4 regions of the Shewanella eurypsychrophilus genome follow, and region 2 is predicted to be linked to each of the others. Evidence: predicted binding sites of a transcription regulator. Region 2 holds the regulator's gene; each other region holds the start of a gene.
What was found. Region 2 encodes sigma-54, which starts transcription at its own class of promoters, with help from an activator protein. Its sites were predicted from a motif close to GTTGGCACGNNNNTNGNNT; they were not measured.
Positions count from the first base shown of each region.

Region 1: the regulator sigma-54 is predicted to act here: its motif matches at 1,582-1,600, upstream of flgJ (flagellar assembly peptidoglycan hydrolase FlgJ).
Region 3: the regulator sigma-54 is predicted to act here: its motif matches at 2,753-2,771, upstream of norV (anaerobic nitric oxide reductase flavorubredoxin).
Region 4: the regulator sigma-54 is predicted to act here: its motif matches at 1,785-1,803, upstream of flgB (flagellar basal body rod protein FlgB).

Region 1 covers NZ_CP045503.2:3,779,267-3,783,822, forward strand. Annotated here, with positions in the region: gene flgK (flagellar hook-associated protein FlgK) at 1-456, opposite strand, end outside; gene flgJ (flagellar assembly peptidoglycan hydrolase FlgJ) at 530-1,534, opposite strand; gene FM038_RS16065 (flagellar basal body P-ring protein FlgI) at 1,738-2,829, opposite strand; gene flgH (flagellar basal body L-ring protein FlgH) at 2,870-3,556, opposite strand; gene flgG (flagellar basal-body rod protein FlgG) at 3,567-4,355, opposite strand; gene flgF (flagellar basal-body rod protein FlgF) at 4,366-4,556, opposite strand, start outside.
Region 2 covers NZ_CP045503.2:5,075,642-5,080,197, reverse strand. Annotated here, with positions in the region: gene ptsN (PTS IIA-like nitrogen regulatory protein PtsN) at 1-376, opposite strand, end outside; gene hpf (ribosome hibernation promoting factor) at 379-666, opposite strand; gene FM038_RS21750 (RNA polymerase factor sigma-54) at 878-2,356, opposite strand; gene lptB (LPS export ABC transporter ATP-binding protein) at 2,510-3,241, opposite strand; gene lptA (lipopolysaccharide transport periplasmic protein LptA) at 3,238-3,816, opposite strand; gene lptC (LPS export ABC transporter periplasmic protein LptC) at 3,915-4,502, opposite strand; gene kdsC (3-deoxy-manno-octulosonate-8-phosphatase KdsC) at 4,499-4,556, opposite strand, start outside.
Region 3 covers NZ_CP045503.2:728,011-732,566, reverse strand. Annotated here, with positions in the region: gene norW (NADH:flavorubredoxin reductase NorW) at 66-1,211, opposite strand; gene norV (anaerobic nitric oxide reductase flavorubredoxin) at 1,208-2,707, opposite strand; gene FM038_RS02945 (c-type cytochrome) at 3,267-3,596, shown strand; gene FM038_RS02940 (DUF3373 domain-containing protein) at 3,806-4,556, shown strand, end outside.
Region 4 covers NZ_CP045503.2:3,786,591-3,791,146, reverse strand. Annotated here, with positions in the region: gene FM038_RS16115 (chemotaxis protein CheV) at 1-525, shown strand, start outside; gene FM038_RS16110 (CheR family methyltransferase) at 667-1,500, shown strand; gene flgB (flagellar basal body rod protein FlgB) at 1,836-2,234, shown strand; gene flgC (flagellar basal body rod protein FlgC) at 2,237-2,650, shown strand; gene flgD (flagellar hook assembly protein FlgD) at 2,664-3,482, shown strand; gene flgE (flagellar hook protein FlgE) at 3,610-4,556, shown strand, end outside.

The sequences.
Region 1 (4,556 bases), 1.3 Mb from region 2:
AAGATGAGACTGCATCTGATTTAAACTCTTAGCGAGCTGATCTGCTGTCCCTAAGAGTGAACCGCGGATCCCCATATCATCAGGCAGATCGGCTAAGTTATTTAATCCTGCAAAAAAGTCGTTAAGTCCCTGTGGGATAGACTTACCAATTTGTGAAAATAGCTGATCCATTTCATTCATTTTGGTTTGGGTAGTTTGTGCTTCGCTAACAGCAGTTTGTCCAATTCTCAGCTCACGAGCGGCGTAATCGTTATAGATCCGCTTAACATCTGATATATAGGTACCAGCGCCATAGAACTCACTCCCTATACGCTGTGACTCTACACTGGACTGCTCGGCAACTTGCCTGTGATACCCTTGGGTATTGGCATTAGCGATATTGTTACTGGTAACGGCTAACTGCGATTGCGAGGCTAACACGCCAGTTCGTGCAATATTGAGAAGATCCATAGACATTACAAATACCCTCTATCTACTTCAGTTGCACCGATGAGCACAGCTGATAACGTTACTTTTGCATCGATAAAAATCATTGTGTGGACCCCATAGAAGGCACACTTATCACCGGACTTATCGATTTCATCACCTTGATCACTTTATCGGCATAATTAGGATCAGTTGCATAGCCAGCATCCTGTAGCGCTTGGATAAACTCATTAGGGTTCGCCGCTTTCTTCATCGCCTCTTGATACCTTGGCCCGTCGGAGATAAAACTGACAAAATCATCAAAGCTCTGTTTGATATCCTCATAAACACGGAAATCTGCTTTTTGCTGCACGGCCACACCTTGCTCAAACTCGAGTGAGCTAACCAGCGCCTTGTCTCCCTGCCAACGTTGATCGGCCTTAATATTAAAAAGATTATTGCTAGATTGACCACCAGCAGCTTTAATCATTTTTTGTCCCCAGCCTGTTTCAAGGGCTGATTGTGCTATCAAGACTTCAGGCTGTGTGCCTAAAGCATGAGCTGCCTTTTCTGCGTGGGGATAGAGCTTGTTGATAAAGTCATCTTTATCGGTGAACGTCACTTCCGATTGCCTCACTTCAGACGGCAAACTCTTGCCAGTCAAAATATTGTCAATCTTAGAAGCGATGTGAGTGTCTTGGCTGCCAGTAATTGACTCTTCCTTTACTGGCTGGATAGCACTTTGCATTACTCGGTCTTTGGCAAAAGAGTGAGATGATTGCATGTTCCCACGCAGCACTGATGCGGGTGTCACATCACTCGTGCCTGGAGAAAGTTGTTGAACCATCAAGTCGGCGAGACCTAGCATGCCCTTATCTGATAAGTTGACTGACATCTGCTGGTCATGCATCTGTTCATAAAACTTAGTGTATTCACTGTTCATCGGGCTATCTGATTCAAAGACGGCATTGGCATCACGCATACTTTTCATCAACATTTGCACAAAAATGCCTTCAAACTGCTGGGCAACTTCTCTTAAAGCCCCCTTGTCATCTTTTTGGGCCTTAGCCCTCAATGAATCGAGACCTCCGATATCCAAAAAGTGAGATGAGTTTGATAGCTTTTCCATAAATGTTTCCAGAAATTCCGACAATATTCAGACGATGTTATTTATTAATGCAAACTGCGCACCAAGTTTAAAAAAAAATAGAAGTTGTTAAAAGCTTGAAGTAATACCAACCGGTATAAATGGTATGAAATTTCAGCTAACACCAAATAAAAAGGGAGCATTAGTAAAATACTAAGCTCCCTTTAAGCGTTAAACTATATGTGTTAAATAATGATCAATTCACCATGAAGTGCACCAGCCACTTTCAATGCTTCTAATATGGCAAGTACATCCGACGGTGCGGCCCCCACTAGGTTTACCGCTCGAACCAGCTCATCTAGCGTCGTTCCAGGGTTAAACATAAACATGCGGCTATCTTCCTCTAACACATCGATAGTGCTGTCAGTCGTCACCACAGTTTCACCACCGGTTAATGGGTTAGGCTGAGAAACTTGTGTAGCTTCAGCAATAGTCACTGTTAGTCCACCATGTGTTACTGCCGCAGGCAGTAAACGCACATCTTTGCCGACAACTATGGTGCCAGTGCGTGAGTTGACAATGACTTTGGCAGAACCTGATGCTGGCTCTACTTGAATATTCTCTAAAGTTGCCAAAAATGACACTCGCTGTGACACATCCCTTGGTGCACTGACCTGAACAGAAGCGGCATCTAAGGGTCTCGCCATCCCAGGACCCAGCAACTCATTAATCGCATCGGCTAAACGTTTAGCCGTTGAAAAGTCAGCGCGACGTAAGTTGAATGTCAAATAATCCCCCGTTGAAAATGGGGTGGCCACAGTGCGTTCAACAATAGCGCCATTTGGAATTCGACCTACAGTAGGCGTATTTTGAATGACTTTTGAACCGTCTAAACCCTCGGCGCTAAAACCACTGACCACCATGTTGCCCTGTGCAATTGCATAAACATTACCATCGACTCCCTTTAAAAAGGTCTGTAGTAACGTTCCGCCACGTAGGCTTTTAGCTTCACCTAGGCTTGAAACAGTAATATCGAGTGTTTGACCTGGCTTGATAAAAGGAGGCATATTGGCATTAACTGCAACCACTGCGATATTTTTAACCTTAGGTCTGACGTTATCAGGTAGGTTAATACCAAAATTCTTCAACATGGTTTTAAAGGTCTGCTCCGTGTAGCGGGTTTTCTCCCCGGTTCCAGGTAAACCAACCACTAAACCATAGCCAATAAGTTGATTCGAGCGCACACCTTGAACATTTGCTATATCTTTTATCCTTTGTGCCTGGCTTGGACCGGTGACAAAAAACAGTAGTAAAAGATAGATAAATTTATATTTCATAGTGTTAATTCCTTAATCACGACGAGGTTCCATGGCTGCCTTAGAAAGGCCACCAACTCCCCATAAAGAATGAACTGAGCCATCCAACCTTCTGTACATCAGCAAACGTGCCTGTGCCGCTGTATTGAATACGTGCATTAGCGACTCTTGGCGAGTCGATCGTGTTGTCTGGACGTATATCTTGTGAACGTACAACCCCAGTGATTCGAACAAACTCATCACCATTGTTGATACTTATCCATTTCTCTCCGCGAATGACTAAGTTGCCATTATTGAGAACCTGCATCACATTGGCCGAAATACTGCCGCTCAAGCTATTACTCTGATCCGCATCAGATTCCCGCTTGGTATTCATACTATCTTTATATTTTAAGTCGATAGGTTGTCCACCTATGGTGATATTGCCACCACCGGCATAAATGGGGTCGAGTGATAAATCAGTCCCTTTCTTGATCTCATTGCTGGCACTTTTTGTCGCTTGAGTCTGTTCCATCAAGATAACTGTGATGATGTCGCCAACTTTAAGCGCCTTAATATCGGAATAAAGGCTAGATGCTTGGCTGTCTTGATACATAGATCCTGTAGCGGCAATCTTAGTTGGCGGCGCTTCTGGATATACAGGCGCGTAATAGGGGTCGTCAGGAATGGGCTTTTGGTTACTCGCCGAGCTACATCCCGTTAAGGCAAATGCAGCAATCAAAGACAATAGGATTAAGTTGTTACGCATGATCATCCCTCTACAGATTTTGATTCACGTAAGAAAGCATCTGATCAACTGCTGAAATCACCTTAGAGTTCATCTCATAGATCCGCTGACTCTCGATCAAGTTCACCAGCTCTTCAGTCACATTAACATTGGAAGTCTCCAATGCACCTTGACGAATTGCCCCCATACCATCGAGAGAGGCTGTACCTTGGATCGGTGTACCACTGGCACCCGTCTCTAAGTACATGTTTTGCCCCATAGGATCTAACCCGCTCGGATTGATAAAATCTGACATGGTTAACTGACCAACAATGGTGTTTTCTGCGGTTCCAGGGGTCTTCACTGAGACCTCACCTTCAGCCGAAACAGTAATACTGCTCGCATTGTCAGGAATGGTGATCGATGGCTGCACAACATAACCCGAACCTGGAGTCACTATTTGTCCTGTATCGTCCAAGGTAAACTGACCATTTCGTGTATAAGCAGCTGTACCATCAGGTAATTGAATTTCAAAAAAACCAGGGCCCTCTACCATCAGATCCAAGGAGTTATCCGTGGTTAACATATTACCTTGGGTAAATACTTTTTGTGTCGCAACGACCTTAGTACCTGCCCCAATATTGAGACCATTAGGCAACTTAGTATTTGACGCACTGATCCCACCAGCCTGATTAACGGTTTGATAGAGCAGATCTTCAAAAACCGCTCTACTCTTCTTGTATCCAACCGTACTAGCGTTTGCGACATTGTTAGAGATCACAGCGATATCTGTCTGCTGGGCATCGAGGCCAGTCTTACTAATCCATAAAGCGGGATGCATAATATAACTCCTAGCTAACGCGCATTAATGAAGATGAGGCTTTATCCATATCTTCTGCTGTTTTCATCATTTTGACTTGCATCTCAAACTGACGTTGAATATCAATTAAGTTCACCATCTCATCGACAGCATTGACGTTACTTCCCTCAACGGCGCCACTTTCTACGCCTACCGAGGGATCTGCGGCAGCATTTTCACCAG
Region 2 (4,556 bases):
TATTATTAAGTTTCTCTGCCATTGATGACAAGGTACTTAAGTGTTGTTCACATTGTTCAGCGGGTACTAAAAGTGCAAAAAGTATATCTACCGGTTGCTTATCGATTGAGTCAAAGGAGATCGGCTCCTCGCACTTAATCAGTACGGCAACGGGCTGATTGATATTGGCTAACCTTCCATGAGGTATCGCTATACCATTACCTATACCTGTGCTTCCCATTTTTTCTCTCGCCAAGAGGCTTTCAAATATCTCTTGTGAAGATAGGGTCGGATACTGGACAGCGGCAAGATCGCTGATGAGTTCCAGTACCTTTTTCTTACTGCCCGGAGTGGCGCAAGTAGTACACTCCGGCTGCAGGATGGTGCTTAATTCCATCGTTAATGTTTTGTCAGCTTCTCTTTGTGTTTAATAACCTGACGGTCTAGCTTATCTATCAGGGAGTCGATTGCGGCATACATGTCTGCGTTTTGAGACGCTGCAAAAACCTCTGCACCCGCTAGGTGAAGTTTGGCTTCTGCTTTTTGCTGCATTTTTTGAACATTTAAAATAACCTGCACATTATTGATCTGATCGAAATGTCGTTCAAGCTTAGTAAACTTTTCTTCAACATATTGTCTTAGTGATGTGGTGATTTCGATATGATGTCCAGTTAGGTTTATTTGCATAGAAATACTCCTCCAGTTTCCGATTATAGATAACTCTTTGGCTGATTTCGCTAAGTTATTTTGGCTTAACTCACAACACTGTTCCCTGTTATACCAGGAGGTTAGCCATATTTTCGACTGCAGGCTTCTTCTGGTCATCTGCTCTTTTTGAGTGCGGCTCAGACCTTAAGTGAAGAATAGATTATTTCGACTTAAGGTCTAAATTGATTGTTTATAAACTTTTACGTTGATTCGAAGGTGGAATCATCATAGCTTCACGATACTTGGCTATGGTTCGTCTGGCAACCTTGATGCCTTGCTCTGCCAATAACAATGCCATCTTACTATCACTCAGAGGTTTCTTCTGATTTTCTGCTGCTACTAACTTCTTAATAAAGGCACGAATAGCGGTTGATGAACACTCACCACCATCATCAGTTCCTACGTGGCTCGAGAAGAAGTACTTCAACTCGAATATGCCTCGCGGAGTATGCATATACTTTTGAGTAGTGACACGCGAAATGGTGGACTCGTGCATCTCAACGGCTTCTGCAATATCGTTAAGCACCATAGGTTTCATCGCTTCTTCACCAAATTCAAAGAAACCTTGCTGAAATTTTACAATGCAGTTGGCAACTTTTAGCAGGGTATCATTTCGGCTCTCTAAGCTTTTGATAAACCACTTAGCTTCCTGTAGATGTCCACGGATAAACTGGCCATCAGCTTGGTTTTTGGTGCTTTTTGCCATAGAAGCATAATGTTGATTTACATTGATTTTAGGCATGTAGTCTGGATTGAGCTCAACGACCCAGCGGCCTTTTTTCTTGGTGACAGTGACATCGGGGATCACGTATTCATCACGGCCAAGTGTAATGGCTAACCCTGGGCGAGGGTTAAGCGTTTGAATCAACTCAATAGCTTCTCTAAGATCATCTTCTTTGAGCTTAGTCTTACGCATCAATAAGCGGAAGTCTCGTCCTGCTATTAAATCAAGGTGATCTGCTATTAAAATACGCGCATTATCGATATGTGGTGTAGTGTCAGCATATTGTGCAAGTTGGATCATTAAGCATTCACTGATATCTCTCGCTGCAATTCCAATGGGATCGAAATGTTGTACACGTTTCAAAACGGCTTCAACTTCATCCTGCTCAATTTCTGGATCGCCCATCGCTTCAAGAATATCTTCGACGCTTTGGGTGAGATAGCCTCTCTCATCCACAGCATCTATGATAGCGGTTGCTATCGCGAGGTCATTATCGGAAAAAGGTGTAAGGTTCTTTTGCCATTCTAGGTGCTCGTATAAGCCTTCACTAGTTTCTCCTTGAAAAGGCATATCATCGTCGCGCATAGCGCCAGAGCTAGAGTTTGGCGTTGCGGTATACACCTCATCCCAAGTGGTGTCCGTAGGAAAGTCTTCAGGCATCGAGTCTTGAGTTAAGGCTTCAGAAGTATCTACTGCTGAGCTATCGAGAGGTGCATCATCCTCTGAGCCAGAACTGAATTCAGTTGAATCAATGGTTTTATCTTCACCATTGACCGGGAGATCAACTTGCTCCTCGTCTAATTCGAGAAGGGGGTTGGAGTCTAATGCTTGTTGGATTTCTTGTTGCAGTTCCAGCGACGATAGCTGCAAAAGGCGAATGGCCTGTTGCAGTTGCGGTGTCATGGTTAACTGCTGACCCATTTTAAGCTGGAGTGACGCTTTCATTTACCGCTATTCCCTTCATTGTAATTATAAAATGAGAAAGCCTGTTTAATTGAACTGGGGTTTCTCTGGCCCCTAAACTCACTGTAAGTAAGCTGAGCGTTGGTAAATTTTTTTTGCTCTTAATACGCGAGGAAGAAAGAGTTTATTGATTAACTATAGCTTGAATTGTTCACCTAAGTACACAGCTCTCACTTGCTGATTGTCCAAGATTTCAGCGGGTGTGCCTTCAGCGATCAAATTTCCGTGACTTACTATGTATGCTCGCTCACAAACATCCAATGTTTCTCTCACATTATGGTCTGTGATGAGCACACCAAGCCCTCGGCTTTTAAGTTGTTCGATGATTTTTTTGATGTCGATAACTGAAATAGGATCGACACCTGCGAAAGGTTCATCGAGAAGAATAAACTGCGGGTTTGCTGCGAGCGCTCTGGCAATTTCAACTCGGCGACGTTCTCCACCAGACAAAGCCATGCCCTGACTATCTCGAATATGAGTGATATGGAACTCTTCGAGTAAACTTTCGAGCTGTTCGTCACGGCCATTGCTATCGAGATCTGAGCGGGTTTGTAACACCGCCATGATGTTATCTCTTACTGATAGTTTTCGGAAAATACTCGCTTCTTGTGGAAGATAACCAATGCCTTTTCTTGCCCTAAGGTGCATTGGATCGAGTGTCAGATCATCATCATCGATTAAAATCCTGCCCTTATCACTTTGTACTAGGCCCACAACCATATAAAAGGTTGTTGTTTTTCCTGCACCATTGGGTCCCAGTAGGCCAACAATTTGGCCGGTTTTAACTGTGATACTGACATCTTGTACTACGGCTCGGTTTTTATAACTCTTAGCAAGGTTTACAGCCTTTAGTGTCTTCTGCTTCATTGCTTTTCCTGCTCAATCTCTGGTAACTGAGTTGGAATTGGGTCTGGTTTGGGCTCAGGGTCTTTTCTTTCTTCCTGACTGCTTTCTTGATAGTTTTCAGGTTGAATAATGGTAATAACCCTGTCATTGCCTTTACTCTCGGCAATAAGCCGTTGCTCAGCAATGTTATAACGGATCATGTTGCCTTTTACTTGGCTACCATCCTGTTCAAGCGTGGCATTGCCGATTAAGGTTAATGTTCGATTCGATAACTCATAACGAATCTCTTCAGCGCTTGCTGAAGCCGGACGGCCATCTTCCATTATTTGTGAATAGGTTGCAGGCTTACCAATGGCAACCAATATTCTTCCGCCACCATCTTCTTTAGAAGATGCTCTTAGTTCATCGGCTAAGATTCTAATCGATCCTTGCGTTACTTCGACTGGACCATTAAAGACCATTTGATTGTTTTTTATATCGGCTTCTTGACTTGCCGCAGAGATTTTAACCTCTTGTAAGAGATCATCTTGCTTTGCGACACCACTAAAACTTGTGATGCATAGCAAGGCTGCAATGATTAAGTTATGTTTGTTCATATCTTCCTTCAAATGGTGTAAGTCACTTTGCTCACAAGGTTAGCTAACCTTGGGAGCTTGAATTCATGTATTGGCCAAGGTTGATGCCTTAACTAATCTTACTTTAGCATGACATCACCTATGTGATCTCTGGGGGTCGCATAAGTGCCTTTAACTTTGCTCAAAAGCTGCACGTTTTGAGCATTGAGATCGCCGAATAGCCCCAAGCCTTCAATAATAAAATCATTACCTGTGATATAGATTTGGCGATCTGAGGTCATGACCATGGTATTAAGATCTAATTCAAGGTAACTGGTTTTTATCGTTTGAATAGGCTCTCTAGGACTAATTGCATCGATAATAACATTATTTTCAAGGACAACTTTTCCTGACTTTTTGTTGAGTGTGCCCGTGCTCGACTGTAGTCGCCATTGGGCTTGACCTTCATTGGGATACACAAGATATATAGGTTGAGTGAAGTAAGTCATATCAGCTTCCTCAAAGTGTTCCATATGAGTGGCAGTGACACGACTACTGACGATACCTAACTCATTATAATCTACACTACGAAGATTATCAGCAATGTAATCAGGGCTTAAACTTCTATCGATTGCCGCTCCTTCATCACTTTTTTTGGTTTGTACTTGCCAATACAAGATCAATGCAGTGCCAAAGAAAGCAATAATGGCAAGCGTCACTCTATTCATATACTCATTCCATGAGCTGAGTCGAATTTGTCTTGGCTGAGTAATAGCAAGTCG
Region 3 (4,556 bases), 1.5 Mb from region 2:
TTGCCTTGCCTCTTAAGCGCTAAACTCTCGCTGAGCGGTCACATCTTTATACTGATTGGTATTGATTAAAATGTTGGCGGAAGCTCACGCAACAGGGAAAACCCTTGCTTCATATGACTGCCGGTAACCACAAAACCAATCAGCTGCTGCTCTTCATCGAAGGCTTTGGCCGTCATTCCCTCCCTGCTTGCGCTCACTTGCCAATTTGCATCGGCATTGGCGGTATTACCACTTAACTGCATGGGGAGACGCGGAGTCTTAACCTTAACCATCATAGGCGGTAGCGCCACATTACTGGCCTGACCGAGTAAGGTTTTTGCCAGCGCATTAGCACTCATCAGTATCGGCTGCAGAAAAGCCAGCACATTGCCGTCAATTTCGGCGCAATCCCCCAGCGCAAAAATATGAGGATCTGAAGTGCGCAATTGACGATCCACCACGATACCACGATTAGTTTTCAGTCCAGCTTCTGCCGCTAAACGAATATTCGGCCGCAGTCCCACAGCGCACACCACAGCATCCACTCGATAGTCATGACCGTTTTCAAGACTGATGGCGATAGATTCTTCTGCCTGTCGCAGACTTTCAACTTGGGTGCCCAGTTCTATCGACACCCCTTGATTGCCCAGAGACTGATAAAGTTGCGCAGAGACAAAATCGGGTAACAGACTCGGTAATAGTGCCTCTGCCCTGTCGGTTAATATCACTCGCTTATCCGCACTGGCCAAATCCATTGCGATCTCGGTACCAATCAGGCCAGCGCCTATCACCAACACAGATTGAGCCTTCTTCAGCTCGACCTCAGAGGCCGCATAATCCTCCAAGCCATTGAGGGTAATAATTCGCCCCATCGCGTCCCCCTGAAAAGGGGGCACTAGGGCCTTAGCACCTGTAGCCAAGATCAGTTGCTGATAAGCAATCGACTCACCATTACAGCGCAGCGTTTTTTGCCTCGCATCTATACTCTCTACCCGGCTACGACGCAACAGAGTGATGTCATAGGTCTTGGCAAACTCATCGGCGCTCATCTTAATCAGATCATTAGCCGACTGCCCTTTAGTGAACACATGGCTCAGATCGGGTTTCGCATAATCATCGCCACAGCTGGCGGTGATCACAGTGATCGCCTGTTGTGTATCTTGCCGGCGTAGCGTCTTCACTAACTGATAAGCGGCAAAACCACTGCCTATAATCACTATAGGCAGACTCATGCTGCGGCCTCTTTAGCAAGCGGTTCAAAAACAGCCTTTCCTAAACTACAGTCAGGACAAAGAAAATAGTCCGGCACATCTTGCCACTCAGTGCCTGGGGCGACATCTTGGTTAGGCTCTCCCAATGCAGGATCGTAGACCCACTGACACACAGTACATACCAGGCTCTGCCCTGCAAAATCCGTAGTACTGACGCTAGCCACTTCGGCTTGGCTGGCTGTTTCTGCTGGCTGCTTGGCTGGTATCACAGGATCATTGACTGCCGGTGTATTTTGTTTGGTATCGAGTGCTTGAAGGGGATGTAAAGCCCATTGGCGCGCGACCTCTTTACCATGCTCACGACATGCCAACAGCGCCTTGCCATCTGGCTTCCATTTAGTCTTCAACCCAAGCACTGTTTCAAAACCGGCATCGGTCAGACGAGTGTGGATACGGTCAACTGCACCACCGTTCCAACCGAAACTGCCGAAGGCGCCAGCCTTCTTATTCTTAAAACGTAGACCCGTGATCTCCTCCAGCATGCCGGCCACCTTAGGCATCATCACATTGTTCATGGTCGATGAGCCAACAAGTACCCCCTTAGATCTAAATAGGCCGGTCAAGATCTCGTTCTTATCGTGACGGGAAACGTTAAAAATTTTCACCGCAACTTGGGGATCGACATCATAGATCCCTTGCGCTATGGCATCTGCCATCATGCGAGTATTGTTAGACATAGAATCATAAAAAATTGTGATCCTGTCTTCCTGATATTCATCGGCCCATTCTAGATATTTATGAATAATCTGTGTTGCATCTTCACGCCACACTACGCCGTGAGCGGTAGCAATCATATCGACAGGCAAGTTGAAACTAAGTACTTCTTGGATCTTCGCGGTCACCAAGGGACTGAATGGGGTGAGGATATTGGCGTAATAGCGTAGACATTGATCCATCAGTTCAGTCTGATCGACCTCATCGTTAAATAGGCGCTCGTCACAGTAATGCTGACCGAAGGCGTCGTTACTGAACAGCACGGCATCCTCAGTCATATAGGTCATCATGCTGTCGGGCCAATGTAGCATTGGGGTCTCGATGAAGATCAATTGCTTACCGTTGCCCAGATCCAAGCTATCGCCAGTTTTAACGATATTGAAATTCCACTCAGGGTGATGATGATGCCCAGTAATAGAGTCGATGGCATTTTCGGTGCAGTAAATAGGTGTGCCTGGGATTTTTGCCAACAGTGCCGCCAAGGCGCCAGCGTGATCTTCTTCGGCGTGATTAATGACAATATAATCGATCTGTTTCAGATCGATCTCCAGCTCCAAATTTTGCACAAATTCATGACAGAACTTGTGATCGACGGTATCGATCAGTACCGTTTTCTCTTCTCGGATCAGATAGCTGTTATAGCTGGTACCCTTTTCCGTCTTATATTCAGTACCATGAAAATCTCGTACTTCCCAATCACGTTGACCGACCCATTGAATATTGTTCTTGACCTTAATAGCCATGGTAAAACCTCAAATATGCTTAAATTATTAAACTTGAATAGCCTATTGCACAAGCCGGGCCAAAGTTATAACTCACTATATTTAAAGTGTTTTACATTTTACCCACCGGGAATTAATGTCATAAGGACAATTAAAATAAATGTCCTTATGACATGGTGGTGTCATAAAGACATCTAGATTCAATTTGACTAGCGATGTCAAAACGACAAAGCCACAGATGAAATTACACTAGCCGTTAAAACCTTAACAACCTCCACATATCGACTATTACTTAAGTGATATAAAAATAGTGATTCAAATCTCATTTTTGACTTATCAATATTTAAATTAAATCGTGAAAATAAAACCAATAAAAATAAATATCATCTAATTCAATGGAATAACCCACAAATACCATTCATTAGATTTTTATTCATGATATTTTTATCAATTAGATTTTTATAATGAATAGTGATCAACATCAAGTTAACATCTACTCCATTTTGATAAGTTACGTAACAAGGCAGAACGGTTCTGCTAACAGTAAGTTAAGTCACGTACTCCGATGACTAAGGAAAAGATGATGAAACCGACAATAAAAATAGGCGCATGTATCCTACTCGCATTCTCATTTAGTGCTCAGGTATACGCAGCAGATGGGGGCAATCCTAAGAAGGGGAAGCACCTGTACAAGAAAGAGTGTAAATCTTGTCACAGCCAAGGTGACACAGCTGGAGAACTCACTCCAATGAGTAAGACCATGAGCCAGTGGGATCGCTACTTTAAGCGTCTGAAACATAAAGGCGATCAGGAAGCCTTCAATGCGCTGTCTAACAAGGATCTAAAAGATATTCAACAGTTCCTTTACGACCATGCGGCCGACTCGGACCAACCACAAACCTGCGGTTAATAGAGTTAACCATTAAGCACTAATCAAAGACTAATCAAGACAAATTTAAAAATATGGGGGAACTCCCCAGGCCTCCCATCAGCCTGAATTTGTTAACAGTTAGTCAGATTTTAATCAATAGAGATAAGGTCTGAAGCTTAATTAAGGCCCTAGCTCATGAGCGACTCGACAAGCACTAAAATTCGATCGAGCACTCCCAAGGAGATGTTATGAGAACCTTAATATCACTACTCGTTGCAAATGCACTGGCACTATCAGGATCGGTTTATGCCGGTGATACTGACAACCAAAAGATTGCCGAGCTGAAAAAACAGCTCGAAGATATCACCACTGAACTCGACGATATCAATGATCGTGTCGATAACAATGAACGTCACTCGGCACTCGACAGAATTCTTATCACGGGGGATTTTCGCACCAAAGCACACTCACTCCATTATCAAAATGTCACCTGGAACCCAGCGATAAAGGTGAATTTCAGCGACTTCGGCGCTAAGGCGATGTCGGGCACATTTGGTATGCCAAACGACCCGACTTCACCCTTGGGTAAGATGATGGCAGCCGATCCGAATCTAGCGGCAGCATTTCAGAGTGGTCAACTACAAGGGATCATGCCTTATGTCTTAGCACAGAAGACAACTCAAGATATCGATAACGATATCGATAACGATATCTTCTACACCACCAGACTCAGGCTGAACCTGAAAGCCAAAGTATGGGATAACGTCAGTTTTTCGGGGCGTCTGAGCATGTACAAAAACTGGGGCGACTCAACTGGTGTGCAGGTATTTGACTCCTGGCGTTCATTCACCATGGATGGCAGTAACAGCGGTAATCCAAGCGGTGACTTTTTACGGGTAGAACGTGCCTATTTCGACTGGAAGAATATCAATGGCTCACCACTCTATCTCTCTATCGGACGCCGACCTTCAACCTATGGTCCACCAACCCAGTATCGTG
Region 4 (4,556 bases), 1.3 Mb from region 2:
TTAACGGCGGTAACTGAAATTGAGGGAGAGTTAGTCGAAATTCTTGATGTTGAAAAAATTCTCGATCAAATATCTCCAGTTAAAACTGAAATTAGTAAAGAACTTGATGAAATTCTGACGATCGATCGAGAAAAGCATTTCCACATCATGGTGATTGATGATTCGGCGGTGGCGCGTAAACAGATAATCAGAGCATTATCTTCTTTGGGTCTGCAGATTGATACGGCTATTGATGGTAGAGATGCACTCGATAAGCTGAATAAAATTGCTAAAGAGATGGATAATGTCGCCACTGAGATCCCTTTAATTATTTCAGATATTGAGATGCCTGAGATGGACGGCTACACTTTAACTGCAGAAATTAGAGATAATCCAAAGCTTAAGGATATTAAAGTCGTACTTCATACATCGTTAAGTGGCGTGTTTAATCAGGCAATGGTTGAAAAGGTGGGTGCAAATGATTTCATTGCTAAATTTAATCCAGATGAACTTGCAGCAGCAGTAAATAAGCATTTGAGTCTATAATGTTAATTAGTGAGAGTGCAGTGTATATATTAATTTGTTTCTTACACCTTACTCGTGTATAAGACTGCGCTCCAACTTGTTTTCGTTATGCTGAGTTTGGTTACATTGTCATAGCTATTTAATTGATATTAGGATATTTAGGTGCCAAATAAAACACTCGCTGAAACTGAGTACACGCAATTTAGATTATTTCTGGAGCAACACAGTGGTATCGTGTTGGGGGATAATAAGCAGTATCTTGTGCGCAGTCGATTGGCACCTCTGATGGGAAAATATAATCTCCCATCACTTTCTGAGGTTGTTAAGCATTCAATGAAGCCAACTGAGCGTAAACTTAGGGCTGAAGTCATAGATGCTATGACGACTAATGAGACCTTATGGTTCAGAGACCGTTACCCTTTTGAATTGCTATCCAGTGCCCTTTTACCTGAATATTCAAGATTAGGTCGGCCACTTAAAATTTGGTCTGCCGCTTGTTCATCAGGGCAGGAACCTTACTCATTGGGTATGACTATTTTGGAATACCAACAGAAGCGTCCCGGAACCTTACCTGGCAGCGCAACAATCCTAGCCACAGATTTGTCACCCTCTATGCTAGAGAAGTGTAAAAATGGCGAATATGACAATTTAGCCTTAGGTCGAGGGTTATCAGATCAGAGAAAGCGTCAGTTTTTTGATTCCACAGACTCTGGCACTATGGTTATTAAGGACAATGTCAAAAAATTTGTTAACTTTAGGGCACATAATCTGCTTGAAAGTTATACCTTGCTAGGTAAATTTGACATTATTTTTTGTCGGAATGTTCTGATCTATTTTGCCCCTGAGGCAAAGGCAAAAATTTTGCGGCAATTTGCTGCCGCTTTAAACCCAAAAGGGATACTTTTTCTTGGTGCTTCTGAGTCTATTGCAGGCTTAACTGAAGAGTTTGACATGATTCGATGTAACCCCGGCATCTACTATCAAAGAAAGACGTAAGGCTTTCGCTGGTGTTCTCAGTACCGTCTAGTCGCCAAGGCTAGCGGTTTTCAGCCCCTCATCTAGAACAGTATTGCTTGCTCAAATTAGTCATTTTGGCGCTTTACTCGTTTGCATGTAACCGAACTTGCTCACTTTTAATTAAAATCTTCTTCTTTGATCTTTGCCCCCTTTAGCCATACGTGCTTAATACTATTATTGCGTACTTCACGCAGCTAATTTGCTGCTGTTAGCGGATATCCCCTTTCTATATCGAGTCAGATTTCATTCTTGAACCCATACTTTTTGGCATAAGAATTGCTTTATTTATTGCATTGAGTTCAGGAGGCAATTTTATGGCGATTAATTTTGATAAAGCATTAGGAGTGCATCAATACACTCTTGGGATCCGTTCCCAACGTGCCGAAGTTATATCTTCCAATATTGCTAATGCCGATACTCCACATTATAAGGCTCGAGATATTGATTTCGATAAAGCATTTCAAGCTGCGACGAGTCGACAAGGCGGTTTATCTATGAGTCGTAGCGATAGTAAGCATTTTGATTTAAAAGCTTTATCGCAACAGAATATCGGTTATCGAGTGCCGGACCAACCAGATACTGGCGATGGCAACACTGTTGAGATGCAAAAAGAGCAAACAGAGTTTATGCAGAACGCACTTGAATATCAGATGTCGCTCGGTTTTCTTGACAGTAAGTTTTCAGGTTTGAAGAAGGCGTTAAGAGGTGATTAATCATGAGTTTATTTAATATTTTTAATGTTTCAGGCTCTGGTATGGCGGCTCAATCAGTAAGATTGAATACGACGGCGAGTAATATCGCTAATGCAGATTCGGTTTCAAGCAGTATTGATAAGACTTACCGTGCTCGTCATCCTATTTTTGAAGCTGAGATGGCGAAGGCAAATCAACAGCAGTCATCTCAGTCTGTAGTAGTCAAAGGCATTGTAGAAAGTGATGCACCGTTACAAAAAGAGTTTTCACCGAATCACCCAATGGCTGATACGGATGGCTTTATCTATAAACCTAATGTCAATGTGATGGAGGAGATGGCAAATATGATTTCAGCATCTCGCTCTTATCAAATGAATGTTCAGGTCGCTGAGGCAGCAAAATCAATGCTGCAGCAAACTCTAAGAATTGGCAAATAATAGGAGGTAACAAGTGAGCCTCATTAACCCACTTAATAATACTCAAGCCCTTGCAGGACAAACCTCTGTATCTTCGCAGAACACAGGTCCATCCCAGCAGGCAACATCTGCTGCAATACAGGCGGCAACGACTCAGTCTGCTGAGGAAACCTCGACAACGGGGAACCCATTTATTGATGGGATCCGCTTGCCTGATGAGTCATCAATACCTGAGGCAAATAATCAAGAACTGACTCAAGAGGATTTCTTTTCGCTATTGAGTCAGCAGTTATCAATGCAAGACCCATTTAAACCTGTCGATAACGATCAGATGATCGCACAGATGGCTTCATTTTCAACCGTAGATGGCATCAATAATCTCAATGATGAGATCAAAACCTTGAATTCAGTGATGACGTCGAGTCAGGCTCTACAGGCTTCAGGCTTAGTAGGGCAGAAAGTATTAATCCCATCGGATACCGGTCATATATCGGCAGAAGATCCTTCTTTAAAAGGGATTATCAGTACGCCTGAAACCATAGAAAGTATTGCAGTTCGAATTGAAGATGAGAAAGGCCAGTTAGTGAAGACCTTCACCATTGATGGCAGCGCGGGTGGCAATATCGATGTTTCCTGGGATGGTTTAGATAAGAATGGTGAACCTGTTGCCAGTGGCAACTACTCCATAAAAGCCACCGGGCGAGTCGATGGTACGAGTGAAGAGTTGCCTGTGTCGACCTATGCACATGTTACGAGTGTTTCTTTAGGTACTGCAAGCACTGGTGCGATTCTCAATTTGAGGGGCGTTGGCGGTATTAAGATTGGTGATGTATTAGCTGTATCGGAAACGTAAACAAAATTCAGGTGTTATGGAAAGATAAATACACCTTGTTCTGAAAATAGAGACAAGGTGATGTAAGGATAGCTAGAGGGGTTAATAGGATATTGACCTTTAACATGAATTGATATCGAGGTGAATTATGTCGTTTAATATTGCATTGAGTGGTATTTCTGCAGCGCAGAAAGACCTAAATACAACAGCAAACAATATTGCTAACGTGAATAGCATCGGCTTTAAGGAATCTCGTGCCGAATTTGCCGATGTGTATGCTAACTCTATCTTTGCTAACAGCAAAACTGCAGTTGGTGGTGGTGCTACAACGAGCCAGGTTGCTCAGCAATTCCATCAAGGTAGCTTACAGTTTACCAATAACGCATTAGATATGGCGATTAACGGTGGCGGCTTCTTCGTGACCTCCTCTGATCTAGAGGCCAAAGACCACTCTTTTACTCGAGCGGGTGCGTTTAAAGTCGATTCAGGAAATTACCTTGTCGATTCACAGGGGAACTATCTACAAACGTTTCCAGTGGATAAAGATGGTAACTCTACATCCGTGAGTTTGACGACGACTAAACCCGTTAGGATCCCTGATACCGCTGGTAGTCCGCAAAAAACTGAAAATATCAGTATTCAGATGAATCTCAATGCGGGGGATTCCACCTTAGATCCTGCGCTGTTTGATCCAGCCGATCGTGATACCTATAACAACTCTACAGCAGTCACCATGTATGACTCTTTAGGTGAACCACATATTATGACTACTTACTTTGTACGCCCGCCGGATGCAGCCTATACCGGTGAGAGTAACTGGGTCGCGTTTTATGCAGTCGATGGAAAACAAGTAGATTTAGCTGGCGCTGCGGGTGTTTACGATCAAGATACCACAGGTGATGGTGTGGCTGATGTTATCGGTACTTCTGCTGTAACCGCCGGTGGTTGGGAAGGCGCGGTGATTAAGTTTAATGATACTGGCGCTCATACCACAACAGATCCAGCAACCATCACGACAGTACAGCTCGGCGTCGCTGGTGCGGGAGTTCTTGGCCCAGGTACAGATGGGACCCAGACCTTAACGATTGATTTTAA